3 regions of the Desulfitobacterium elongatum genome follow, and region 3 is predicted to be linked to each of the others. Evidence: predicted binding sites of a transcription regulator. Region 3 holds the regulator's gene; each other region holds the start of a gene.
What was found. Region 3 encodes CtsR, which represses protease genes until heat stress. Its sites were predicted from a motif close to AAGGTCAANNAAGGTCAAAT; they were not measured.

Region 1 (3,282 bases), 710 kb from region 3:
AGGCCCTCCAGGAGGACTTTTTCTTGCTTTCAATAACTCCAGCCGCTATTTCACCTGCATCTTGTACAAGATTTTTCATCATTTTGGTGAGTGCCAGACTAAGCAGGGCTCCAATGATAATACTCACCACGACTGCCAAAACGGAGATAATAATCGAGACCTGTGAAGCCTTCTTGAAAATCCCCTGAGTTTCTACTGTGCTATGCCTATCTACAAGTTCAAGCTTAGCTTCCACCATTTGATCCAAAATTCCAAGGGCAGCTTGATTCAAAGCTCCTGCCTTATCAAACATATTCGCTACGGCGAGTTCATGCTCTCCATTGAGAGCGTAACTCACTGTGACGCTTGCTGAGGCTACATAATTGGCCCAGGCTCCCTTGAAGCCCTGCCAGGCCTCGTCTTCCTCAGCCGATCGAGGGATACTTTCGTACTTCAACATTAGCTCAGAGATGTTTTTTTCTTCATCCTTAATCTTTGAAACGTACTTCTGCTGCTCTTCAGGAGTACGAGCGGAGACGAGTAATATTACATTCCCCCGATAGGTCAAGGAATGCATACGAATATCGGCTAACGTGTTCATCGGAACAACGTCATCAGTGTAAACCTCTATGGATTGAGCATTCATTTGATACATTCCATAGATCCCAACTCCTCCGACCGCACCGGCTGCCAAAGCGATGAAAATCATAATAACTGTGACTTGAATCCCTAGACGAAATCGTTCTTGTCTCACGCGACCACTCCATTCTCTTTGTCCCAATCGCTTCTGGCGAGGTTCTTTTAACGTGTTATTGTATCTCTGCATTTTCTACAAAAAAAGTAAATTTCCTTCACGTTTTTCGTCTCATTAGAAATATTTTCCTCGGGATCCAAAATATCTTCACAAATCTTAGTAAACATCGCACAAATTCTTTGATTGCACTAAGATAAGGATAAAGAAAGAAGCGATAGAAAAAGAGCGTAAAGATATGATATGCTCCCCTTCCAGTAACAGATTTTAATCTCTCTACCTTACGGGGAGCATATCATTTATTCCCTAACGTTCTTTCCTTGGATTCTATTCAATTGACTCTAAAACTTATTTTTCTTTTGCTTGGGTCGCTTTTTCTAATACTTCATCCACCAGGCCATACTCTTTTGCTTCCTCTGCGGTCATGTAGCGATCCCGATCTGTGTCTGCTTCGAGACGTTCGAAGGTTTGCCCGGTACGCTCAGCTAAGATACGGTTCATGCGCTCTCTGACCTGGAGCAAATGCTTGGCATGAATCTCGATTTCCGTGGCCTGACCTGAAAGGCCATGCCCACCAATTAAAGGTTGGTGAATAAGGATTTCTGCATTCGGTAAAGCGGTCCGTTTTCCTTTGGTTCCGGCAGCGAGAAGGAAGGCTCCCATACTTGCCGCTAAGCCGACACAGATGGTGTGGACATCTGGACGGATATATTGCATGGTGTCATAGATAGCCATGCCCGCTGAAATCGATCCTCCTGGGCTATTAATATATAAGAAAATGTCTTTCTCGGGATCTTCTGCTTCCAAGAAAAGCATCTGTGCGACAATCAAATTCGCGACATCATCATCGACTGGTCCACCTAAGAAAATGATCCGGTCTTTTAATAGCCGTGAATAAATGTCGTAAGAACGCTCCCCGCGATTTGTTTGTTCGATAACCATTGGTACTAAGTAACCCATTATGAAACCCCCTTGTATTTTAGTGTATTCTTTCCTTTTGTTTCTGTAATATCCTTTCCCGATACTGTTATTTTAGTACAAAGGTCAGTTAAGGTCAAATAATAAATAACGACAAATGTGAAATTGATAAAGATTTTTAATGGAATATTAAAGGAATTTGCTGTTTTTCAGAGAAGTATATTAATTCCAATATAAGTTCCTGTACTATTCTTAAGGATACTGGGGGCTTTTTATGCGTTTGGTGCTTAGACCTGTTCAAACCATTTTTTCATCTGAGATACCAGTCATCCGCGATTATTTTGATGAAAAAGGAGTACTGCTCCTTTCCAAAGGTCAAAATCCTCGCTCCTTGGCTGACACACTTAATTCACGACAGGTTTATACCCTCCATTATGAATTAACGGAGAACCTAGACCCCGTTTCTTCTTACGATATCTGCCCTAAGGATTTAGTGGTTTCGGAACGAATCTGCCCCTGGATTCAAAGGATCTATGTCCAAGCCGAACTTATTGAAGCCGGTCTTTTTTCCAGTGGAATTCTTTATGTCAATCGATTAATCCAAGAGCTCGAGGAACATCCTCTGATTGCAGCCGATTTTGAGGCACTTCGGAGCTATGATAAATACACTTATATGCATTCAATCAATGTATCCCTTCTCTCTTATGCTATAGGAACGGTCATGAAATACACGGATGAGAAGTTAAGACATTTGGTCATAGGTGCATTGCTGCACGATATCGGGAAACTCACAGTTCCCGTCTCCATTATTAACAAGCCCATGGCACTGAGTGATGAAGAGTACCACATCATACAAACTCATCCAACACGTGGAGTACAACGAAGCTCTGACTTTTTCTTACCACGCAGTGTGCTTACAGCAATCTTAGAACATCATGAACGCTGGAACGGGAGTGGTTATCCGAATGGCCTATGCAAAAATGCTATCCATCCGTATTCCCAGATCGTGGCTGTCGCGGATGTCTTCGATGCTTTAATCACAGATCGTCCGTACCGTCCTGGTATTCCACCTTACCATGCCATCGAAATGCTTCTCAAGGGGTCTGGAACGAACTTCTCCCCGGATGTAATCACTGCTTTCCTTGATATGATTCAGATCTATCCTGAGAATTCTCTCGTCACGTTAAATAGTGGCGAATCCGGAATCGTCATCAAGTATTCTCTGCCCCACCCTACCCGCCCAATCATTCGCATCCTTTACGACTCAAACGGAAAACCTGTAGATAGTGAACAGATCATCGATTTGAATCAGGACCCACAGCACTATATTGATGTGGTGCGCTATGCTTGGGTAAGTTAGATAATTTTTCTAAATAAAAAAAATTTCATCTGTGAAAATAGGCCTTTTTTCTTTGTGAGAAAAGGTTTATTCTTTTATGTAGGTTATTGTCATAAAATGATATTAGGTAGTCATTTTATTTTTTCATGGAAGGGGAAATCAGATGAAGAGAGCCTTCTTACTCATGGGGATAATTATCCTGCTTCTATCTCTCGAAGCGGGTGCAAGCACAAAAACAACTGTTCTTGCCAACGACAAAAAAGAGGACCCTAAAGAATTTAGATTTCCTTACGCT
Region 2 (3,282 bases), 1.9 Mb from region 3:
GTGCTTACACCCACCAGAGAACTAGCCGTTCAAGTCCGAGAAGACATGTTTCATATCGGCAGATTTAAAAGGTTGAAAGTAGCGGCTGTTTATGGGCAGTATCCTTTCCAGGCTCAGGAGAAGGAACTCAAACAAAAAACGCATATCGTGGTTGGAACTCCGGGACGGTTGATCGATCATATAGAAAGAGGGACCCTGGATACATCCAAGATAAAATATCTAGTCATCGATGAAGCTGATGAAATGCTGAATATGGGCTTCATCGAGCAAATCGAAAGCATCATTACCCGCTTGCCCCAAGGACGTGTGACCTTGCTACTGTCTGCGACCATGCCCCAAGATATCAATGTTTTATGTAGCAAGATCATGGAAAAACCAATCCGAGTGGAAATTGAAGAACAAAATCCAGCGGCAGATCGGATCTCTCAGGAAAGCTATCGTGTCGACCCGGTAGATAAAATGCGACTTCTGAGAGAGATAACGATTGTCGAAAACCCGGATAGCTGCATAATCTTTTGTAATACCAAACAAACGGTGGATGAGGTTTACGATGAACTTGTGAAGCTGAACTATTCCTGTGAAAAACTACATGGTGGCAGGGAACAACGAGATCGATTGAACGTTATGAATCATTTTAAGCAAGGGCTTTTCAGGTATCTCGTAGCAACAGATGTTGCGGCGAGAGGTCTAGATATCGAGGACATAACCTTGGTCATCAACTACGATATCCCCTATGACAGGGAAAGCTATGTCCATCGGATCGGAAGAACAGGTCGCGTAAATAAGCTGGGGAAGGCCATTACGTTTGTTACCAAAAACGAAGATAAGTTTTTAATGGATATCGAAAACTATATCGGAAGAGCGATTCCCTTGAAGGAAAAACCTGAAGAGGGAACAGTGCAACAGTCAGAAGAAGAATTCATCTCAAAGAACAATACCTTACCAGAATTCAAAGAAGCGAAAGGCGTACAGCTGGGCGCTGAGATCATGAAAATCCATGTGAATGCTGGTAAGAAAACAAAGATGAGACCGGTCGATATCGTCGGCACTCTTTGTAGTCTCGAAGGCATAACAGCAGCAGATATAGGGATTATCAATATCTTGGATATTTCAACTTTCGTCGAAATCCTAAACAATAAAGGAGAGCTGGTGCTAAAAGCGCTGCAAAACACTCCGATTAAAGGACGACTTCGGAAGGTAAGCAAAGCGGACAGATAACTTAAGTAGAAGGAATTGATTAACTAGGCTAGCGCAAAAGATGGGTGTATTAGGAATAAGCGCTCTACAGAAAAGAACTTTGATCAAAGCTTTAGGGCTTACCTCGTCGAGGCAAGCCCTTTTTTGTTTCTTCGAACGTTTTACTGGCTAAGTGTACATATTCAAAAGGCAGCGTGAAATACTTATTCAAAAAGTAGATTGTAATACTTACTCGAAAAGTGGATTGAAATACTTATTCCTAGGTAGAGTGTACCTACCTAAAGGGTCAATAAAGGGCAAAAAAAGGACAACAGGAAGTCTGACCATTATTGACCTTCGCGTTAAATAATCTTATAATGTAAGTGTAGTGATTATTTTCTTGAGATGAGGGGTGACTTATGGATTTTAAAGATTATTACTCCATACTAGGTGTAAAAAAGAATGACGATGACAAAACCATCAAAAAAGCCTATCAGAAACTCGCGAAGAAATACCATCCAGATGTCAACCCTGAAAATAAAGAAGCAGAAGAAAAGTTTAAAGATATCTCTGAAGCGTATCAGGCCATTAGTGATCCTGAAAAACGCCGTAAATATGACGAGCTGGCTCAGAATTATGAGGCCTGGAAAAGGCGTGGCGGGAGCGGGGATTTTGATTGGAATCGTTGGCAAGCGCAACCTGGTGAGGGTACCTACACGAGGACGATGACACCTGAGGAATTCGCTGAGATGTTTGGCGATTCAGGATTGGGTGGGGGAGGTTTCTCCGGAGGTGGAGGCTTCTCAGATTTTTTCTCAACGATCTTTGGTATGGGTGATCCGCTGGGGCAACAACGTGGTCGGCGTCCAGCCCGTGCTCATGCCGGGCAGGACCTGGAATTAGAAGTTACAGTAACGCTTGAAGAGGCCTATCAGGGTACTACTCGAGTCATTGATACGGGTGGAAAACAGATTCAAGCCAAAATTCCCAAAGGGGTACGAACGGGTTCGAAAGTCCGCTTAGCGGGGCAAGGTGGTCCAGGATTAGGAGGGGGAGCCGCTGGGGATCTCTATCTTCTGATTACTGTTAGAACACATGCCTCTCTGATCCGCGAAGGTGATGACTTAACGACCGAGGTTCCAGTTGACTTCTATACAGCTGTACTGGGTGGAGAGGTCAGTGTCAAAACCTTAAACGGTGAAGTACGTATAAAGATTCCCCCTAAGACTCAAGCAAAGAGCAAATTGCGACTGAAAGGAAAAGGAATGCCGCGGTTAGAGAACCCTAGTCAGACGGGGGACCTCTACGCTCAGATTCAACTCGTACTTCCTAGTCATATGGATGTTGAGGAGGTTACGTCTCTCCAATCGCTTGCAGAGCGGTTCCATTCTAAATAATTATCACAAGGTGCCCCCAAATTTAAAGATGAAGTTTCAAGTACAAGAGAGTATGAGAAAAGATGGGAATGTATAAGTAGTGGTTCTTTGTCAAATGAATGTGAAGGCGGTGAATTATGAACAAAAGTCCTGGTTAAATAGCCAGGGGATATTAACTTGGAAGCCAACATAGAAATGCTCCTCTTCCAGTGACATATATTTTATCTGTCACTGGAAGGGGAGCATTTCACATATTACACGATATCTTCATCTTTGTTTTTTAGGACTATAATGTAAGTATATTCAATGTTCTCGCTTTTGATCTTACAAAAGCTATGGTTTATGGGTTAAGCAGGAATTGATTTTCTACGAAGTTCATCAGCTATTACCTTCTTGCGCCATATCAGACTAAACCCTATGTAAAGGATTGCTGTCATAGGAACAACGAGAACAAAAGGAACCAAAATAATCCCGGCAGAATAAAGTACGGCATTGACAATGGCTGTAATAAAAATGGTAGCCACTCCTCGCCAGTTTACAGCTTCAATTTCATCCAGTGAAGAGATGCCTTGCGTACCGATTTTCAACATTCCGCGTACGATATAATAATCAACAATCATCAGAATACACCAGGATATCGTTAAAATACTTCCGAAGCTAAAAAACAGGGTTATTTTGTCCAATATCCCACCCAAAATGAAAACGAGTCCTATACAATTGGCGATAATTA
Region 3 (3,282 bases):
GCTTGTAGGTTTAGCCTATCCACTGACTCACTTTCGGCATCTCGTACGCCCCAGAGCACAAGTAAAGCGAGAAGAAGTGAAACCCCAGCCATAATATTGAAGACATACCGCCAGTCGAGAATCATGGAGAGGAAGGTCAGAGGATAGAGCGCGAGTAACGAACCAAAATTTCCGAAGAAGGACGTCAAACTGGAAAGTGCCGAAAACCTTGATAAGGGAAACCAGGTCGCTTGGACCTTAAAGATCGAGACGATGATTACTGAGGTGCCGATTCCTACCATGAAACGGGATAAATAGGCGATCTCAAGGCTATGAGCAAGTCCGAAGAGGACACTCCCTGAAGCGGTTATCAGAAGCCCGAATACGTTGATTTTCCGAACTCCTACTCGATCCACTAAAATTCCGACAGGAATTTGCATAAGGGCATAGGCGTAATAATTCATGGCCGTCAGATTTCCAAGAGCTAATGCATTCATGGGGATTTCACGGGTGATTTGATCCGCGACTGAACCGACGGAAAGTCGGTGGAAAAAGACCGTGATAAAAGCAATGACTAGGATAGACCAGCTACTCCAGCCATATCGAAACCTTTTTAAATGCTCAGGCAAAACTTCCACTTCTTTCTGCGAATATGCTAATACTATAAGTGCATGAGAAATTAGTAATAAGGATATGCTTTTTAGTAAAAGGAGGAATATTAAATGTACAAAAAAATTCTTGTGCCCACAGATGCCTCAGAGTACTCGAAACGGGCGCTTATTAAAGCAATAGAGTTAGCTCATCATTTTCAAGCTGAAATTATCCTTATGCATGTGACGTTTACGCCTCAGGCCTATTGGGGATATACCATATCTTACGGAATTTCCGTAACCCAGGAGGATCTAACCCGTAATGGAGAGATGGCCCTTGAGGCTGCCTTAATGGGGGTTTCGACCGAAGGAGTAAAAATTACCACAGTTCTTGAAATAGGTCACCCAGTCAGTAAAATTCTCGAACAGATTAAGAAGGACAATATTGACCTCGTTGTCATAGGAAGCCACGGGTATGGTCCGATTACGGGATCAGTCCTTGGGAGTGTCAGTCAGCGTGTCCTCCAGAAGGCAACTTGTCCGGTGCTTCTCGTCAAGTAGCTAGGGATTAAGAAGATAGTACTAAAAATAGGTCTTTAGCCCTGCTCATAGAGGCAGGGTTTTTTTGTTTTTTCGCGAATACCAAAAAGTGTAAACCTTTAACAGGAGAGAAGACCCACGATGAAAGAAAAACAAGTTCGTTTAAGTGTAGAAGAGATTGATTATTTATTAAAGGGCTCGATTCATTGGGACGATATCGAACCTCGAGTTGAGGTCCCACTGAGAAAACCTATTGAACCTCGAGTTGAAGTCCCATTAGGAAAACCAATCGAACCAAAATATGAAAAAAGGCCACAGGAAAGAATAAGAGCTGACGAACCCTCTACAGAAGATTCCATGCTAGATCACAGGCCAAAAGACTCAGGGGCTGAGTTAGCCAACTCGTCACTATCTCAAGAGGAGGGTCCTATAAAACCCTTTTTAGAGGGAAATATAGTGTATTGGGCATTATCAGGGGTGAGTTTCCTCACCTTGGGAATATGGGTTTACTTCGTTTTTGCCGGATAGGTGGAAACGAAGTTTTTTGCTTTATGCCTCTATTTTTCTATTTTTGTTAGCAACAAGTATACTTCTCCTAAGAATAGGGGATTCCTTTTAAGAATAGTTATATTTCTAAATATTTTCAAGCTCGATAAGAACTTCGACATTAATTTCCCTCAAATTTTTCGCCCTTATATATTTGCAAATTCGGAAATATTGGTTACAATAAAGAGGAAGGTCAAAGAAGGTCATAAAGTCAAAGAATGTCATAAAGGGAGTGTCGTGTGATGGGAAATCTTGCAGACCGCATCGAGGTTTACTTGAAGCGGATATTGGAACAGGCTGATGAGGGGTTTATTATCCTGCAACGGGGTGTTCTGGCTGAGGAATTCTCATGTGCACCTTCGCAAATCAATTATGTTCTGGAGACGCGGTTCTCGGTCGAGCGGGGATACTTAGTCGAAAGCCGCCGGGGTGGTGGAGGCTACCTGCGAATTGTTCGGCTCGGCTTAAACCAAGAAGGGCAGTTCCAGAATGTCATGCGGCAACTGATTGGAACCCAATTGACCCAGAATCGAGCCTTTGGACTACTTCAACGACTACTCGAAGAAGAAGTAATTACTCCGCGTGAAGCAGCTATTATTCGAATCGTTTTACATCGAGATAGTTTAGGTCAGGAAAGTCTGAATGTTGAGGTGCTACGGGCGCATATCATGAAAAGGATTTTAACGACATTAAGCCGTGAGGATTTACAATAGAGGGTTAAAGGAGGGGATCACATGCTTTGTCAAAATTGCCAGCAGAGAGAAGCCAATGTGCAGATTACGAAAACAGTAAATGGAGATATGACGAAGCTTTACCTTTGTGACCAATGCGCTCAAAAGGCTCAAGAAGTGAACTTAGTCTTTCATCCTGGAATCATACCAGAATTTTTGCAAGCACTCTTTGACTTTACATCGACGCCACAAAGTCCAAAAGAAGAATCCTGTCCCCAGTGCGGGAGCACGCTTTCTGAGATTACACAGGCTGGTAAGCTAGGTTGTAGCGCTTGCTATCAAAAATTCGAGTCTCAGCTTGAACCACTTCTGCGGAAGATTCATGGAGGCGGACGGCATGTCGGGAAAATTCCAATGCGCCAAGGAACCGCAATCCGGGAGAAAGTAGAGATTCAGAGACTCAAAGAAAAGCTTCAGCAGCTCGTTCAGAAGGAAGAGTTCGAGGCGGCGGCAACCGTTCGAGATCAGATTCGTCAACTCGAACAGAATCTGGAGGGGTGAGAAGATGAAGCGAAAAGAACTGTTACTTCGGCAAAGTAACTGGATGCAGGAAAATCCTCAGGCTCCCGTCGTCTTAAGTAGCCGAATCCGTCTAGCACGTAATTTGGAGAACACCCCATTTCCCCAGATCCTATCCTTAGAGGCCTCAACGGAGCTCGAGAAGAAAGTCTCTGAAACCCTGCGAACCGTTGATGTCGCAGGGGAAAAACTCGAGTATTACTCTCTGACGGATCTGACGTCGATTGAACAGTACGTTCTGATTGAAAAGCATTTAATCAGCCCGGCGCTTGCAAGCTCTCGGGGGGCTCGTGGAGTCGCCTTAAGCCAGAACCATCAAATTTCCGTCATGGTGAACGAAGAGGATCACCTGAGAATTCAGGCCCTCCTCCCGGGTG

Region 1: clpP (ATP-dependent Clp endopeptidase proteolytic subunit ClpP) is a predicted target of CtsR. The motif match lies at 1,771-1,790, and genes of this name have one in related genera.
Region 2: ACZ42W_RS12610 (DnaJ C-terminal domain-containing protein) is a predicted target of CtsR. The motif match lies at 1,480-1,499, and genes of this name have one in related genera.

The regions. Positions count from the first base shown of each region.
Region 1 is NZ_AP038772.1:461,111-464,392, reverse strand. Features, by position in the region: gene ACZ42W_RS02080 (methyl-accepting chemotaxis protein) at 1-733, opposite strand, end outside; gene clpP (ATP-dependent Clp endopeptidase proteolytic subunit ClpP) at 1,079-1,690, opposite strand; gene ACZ42W_RS02070 (HD-GYP domain-containing protein) at 1,923-3,008, shown strand; gene ACZ42W_RS02065 (hypothetical protein) at 3,151-3,282, shown strand, end outside.
Region 2 is NZ_AP038772.1:2,709,222-2,712,503, reverse strand. Features, by position in the region: gene ACZ42W_RS12615 (DEAD/DEAH box helicase) at 1-1,218, shown strand, start outside; gene ACZ42W_RS12610 (DnaJ C-terminal domain-containing protein) at 1,596-2,573, shown strand; gene ACZ42W_RS12605 (purine-cytosine permease family protein) at 2,900-3,282, opposite strand, start outside.
Region 3 is NZ_AP038772.1:4,561,254-4,564,535, reverse strand. Features, by position in the region: gene ACZ42W_RS21525 (MFS transporter) at 1-608, opposite strand, end outside; gene ACZ42W_RS21520 (universal stress protein) at 702-1,130, shown strand; gene ACZ42W_RS21515 (hypothetical protein) at 1,251-1,637, shown strand; gene ACZ42W_RS21510 (CtsR family transcriptional regulator) at 1,898-2,368, shown strand; gene ACZ42W_RS21505 (UvrB/UvrC motif-containing protein) at 2,390-2,887, shown strand; gene ACZ42W_RS21500 (protein arginine kinase) at 2,892-3,282, shown strand, end outside.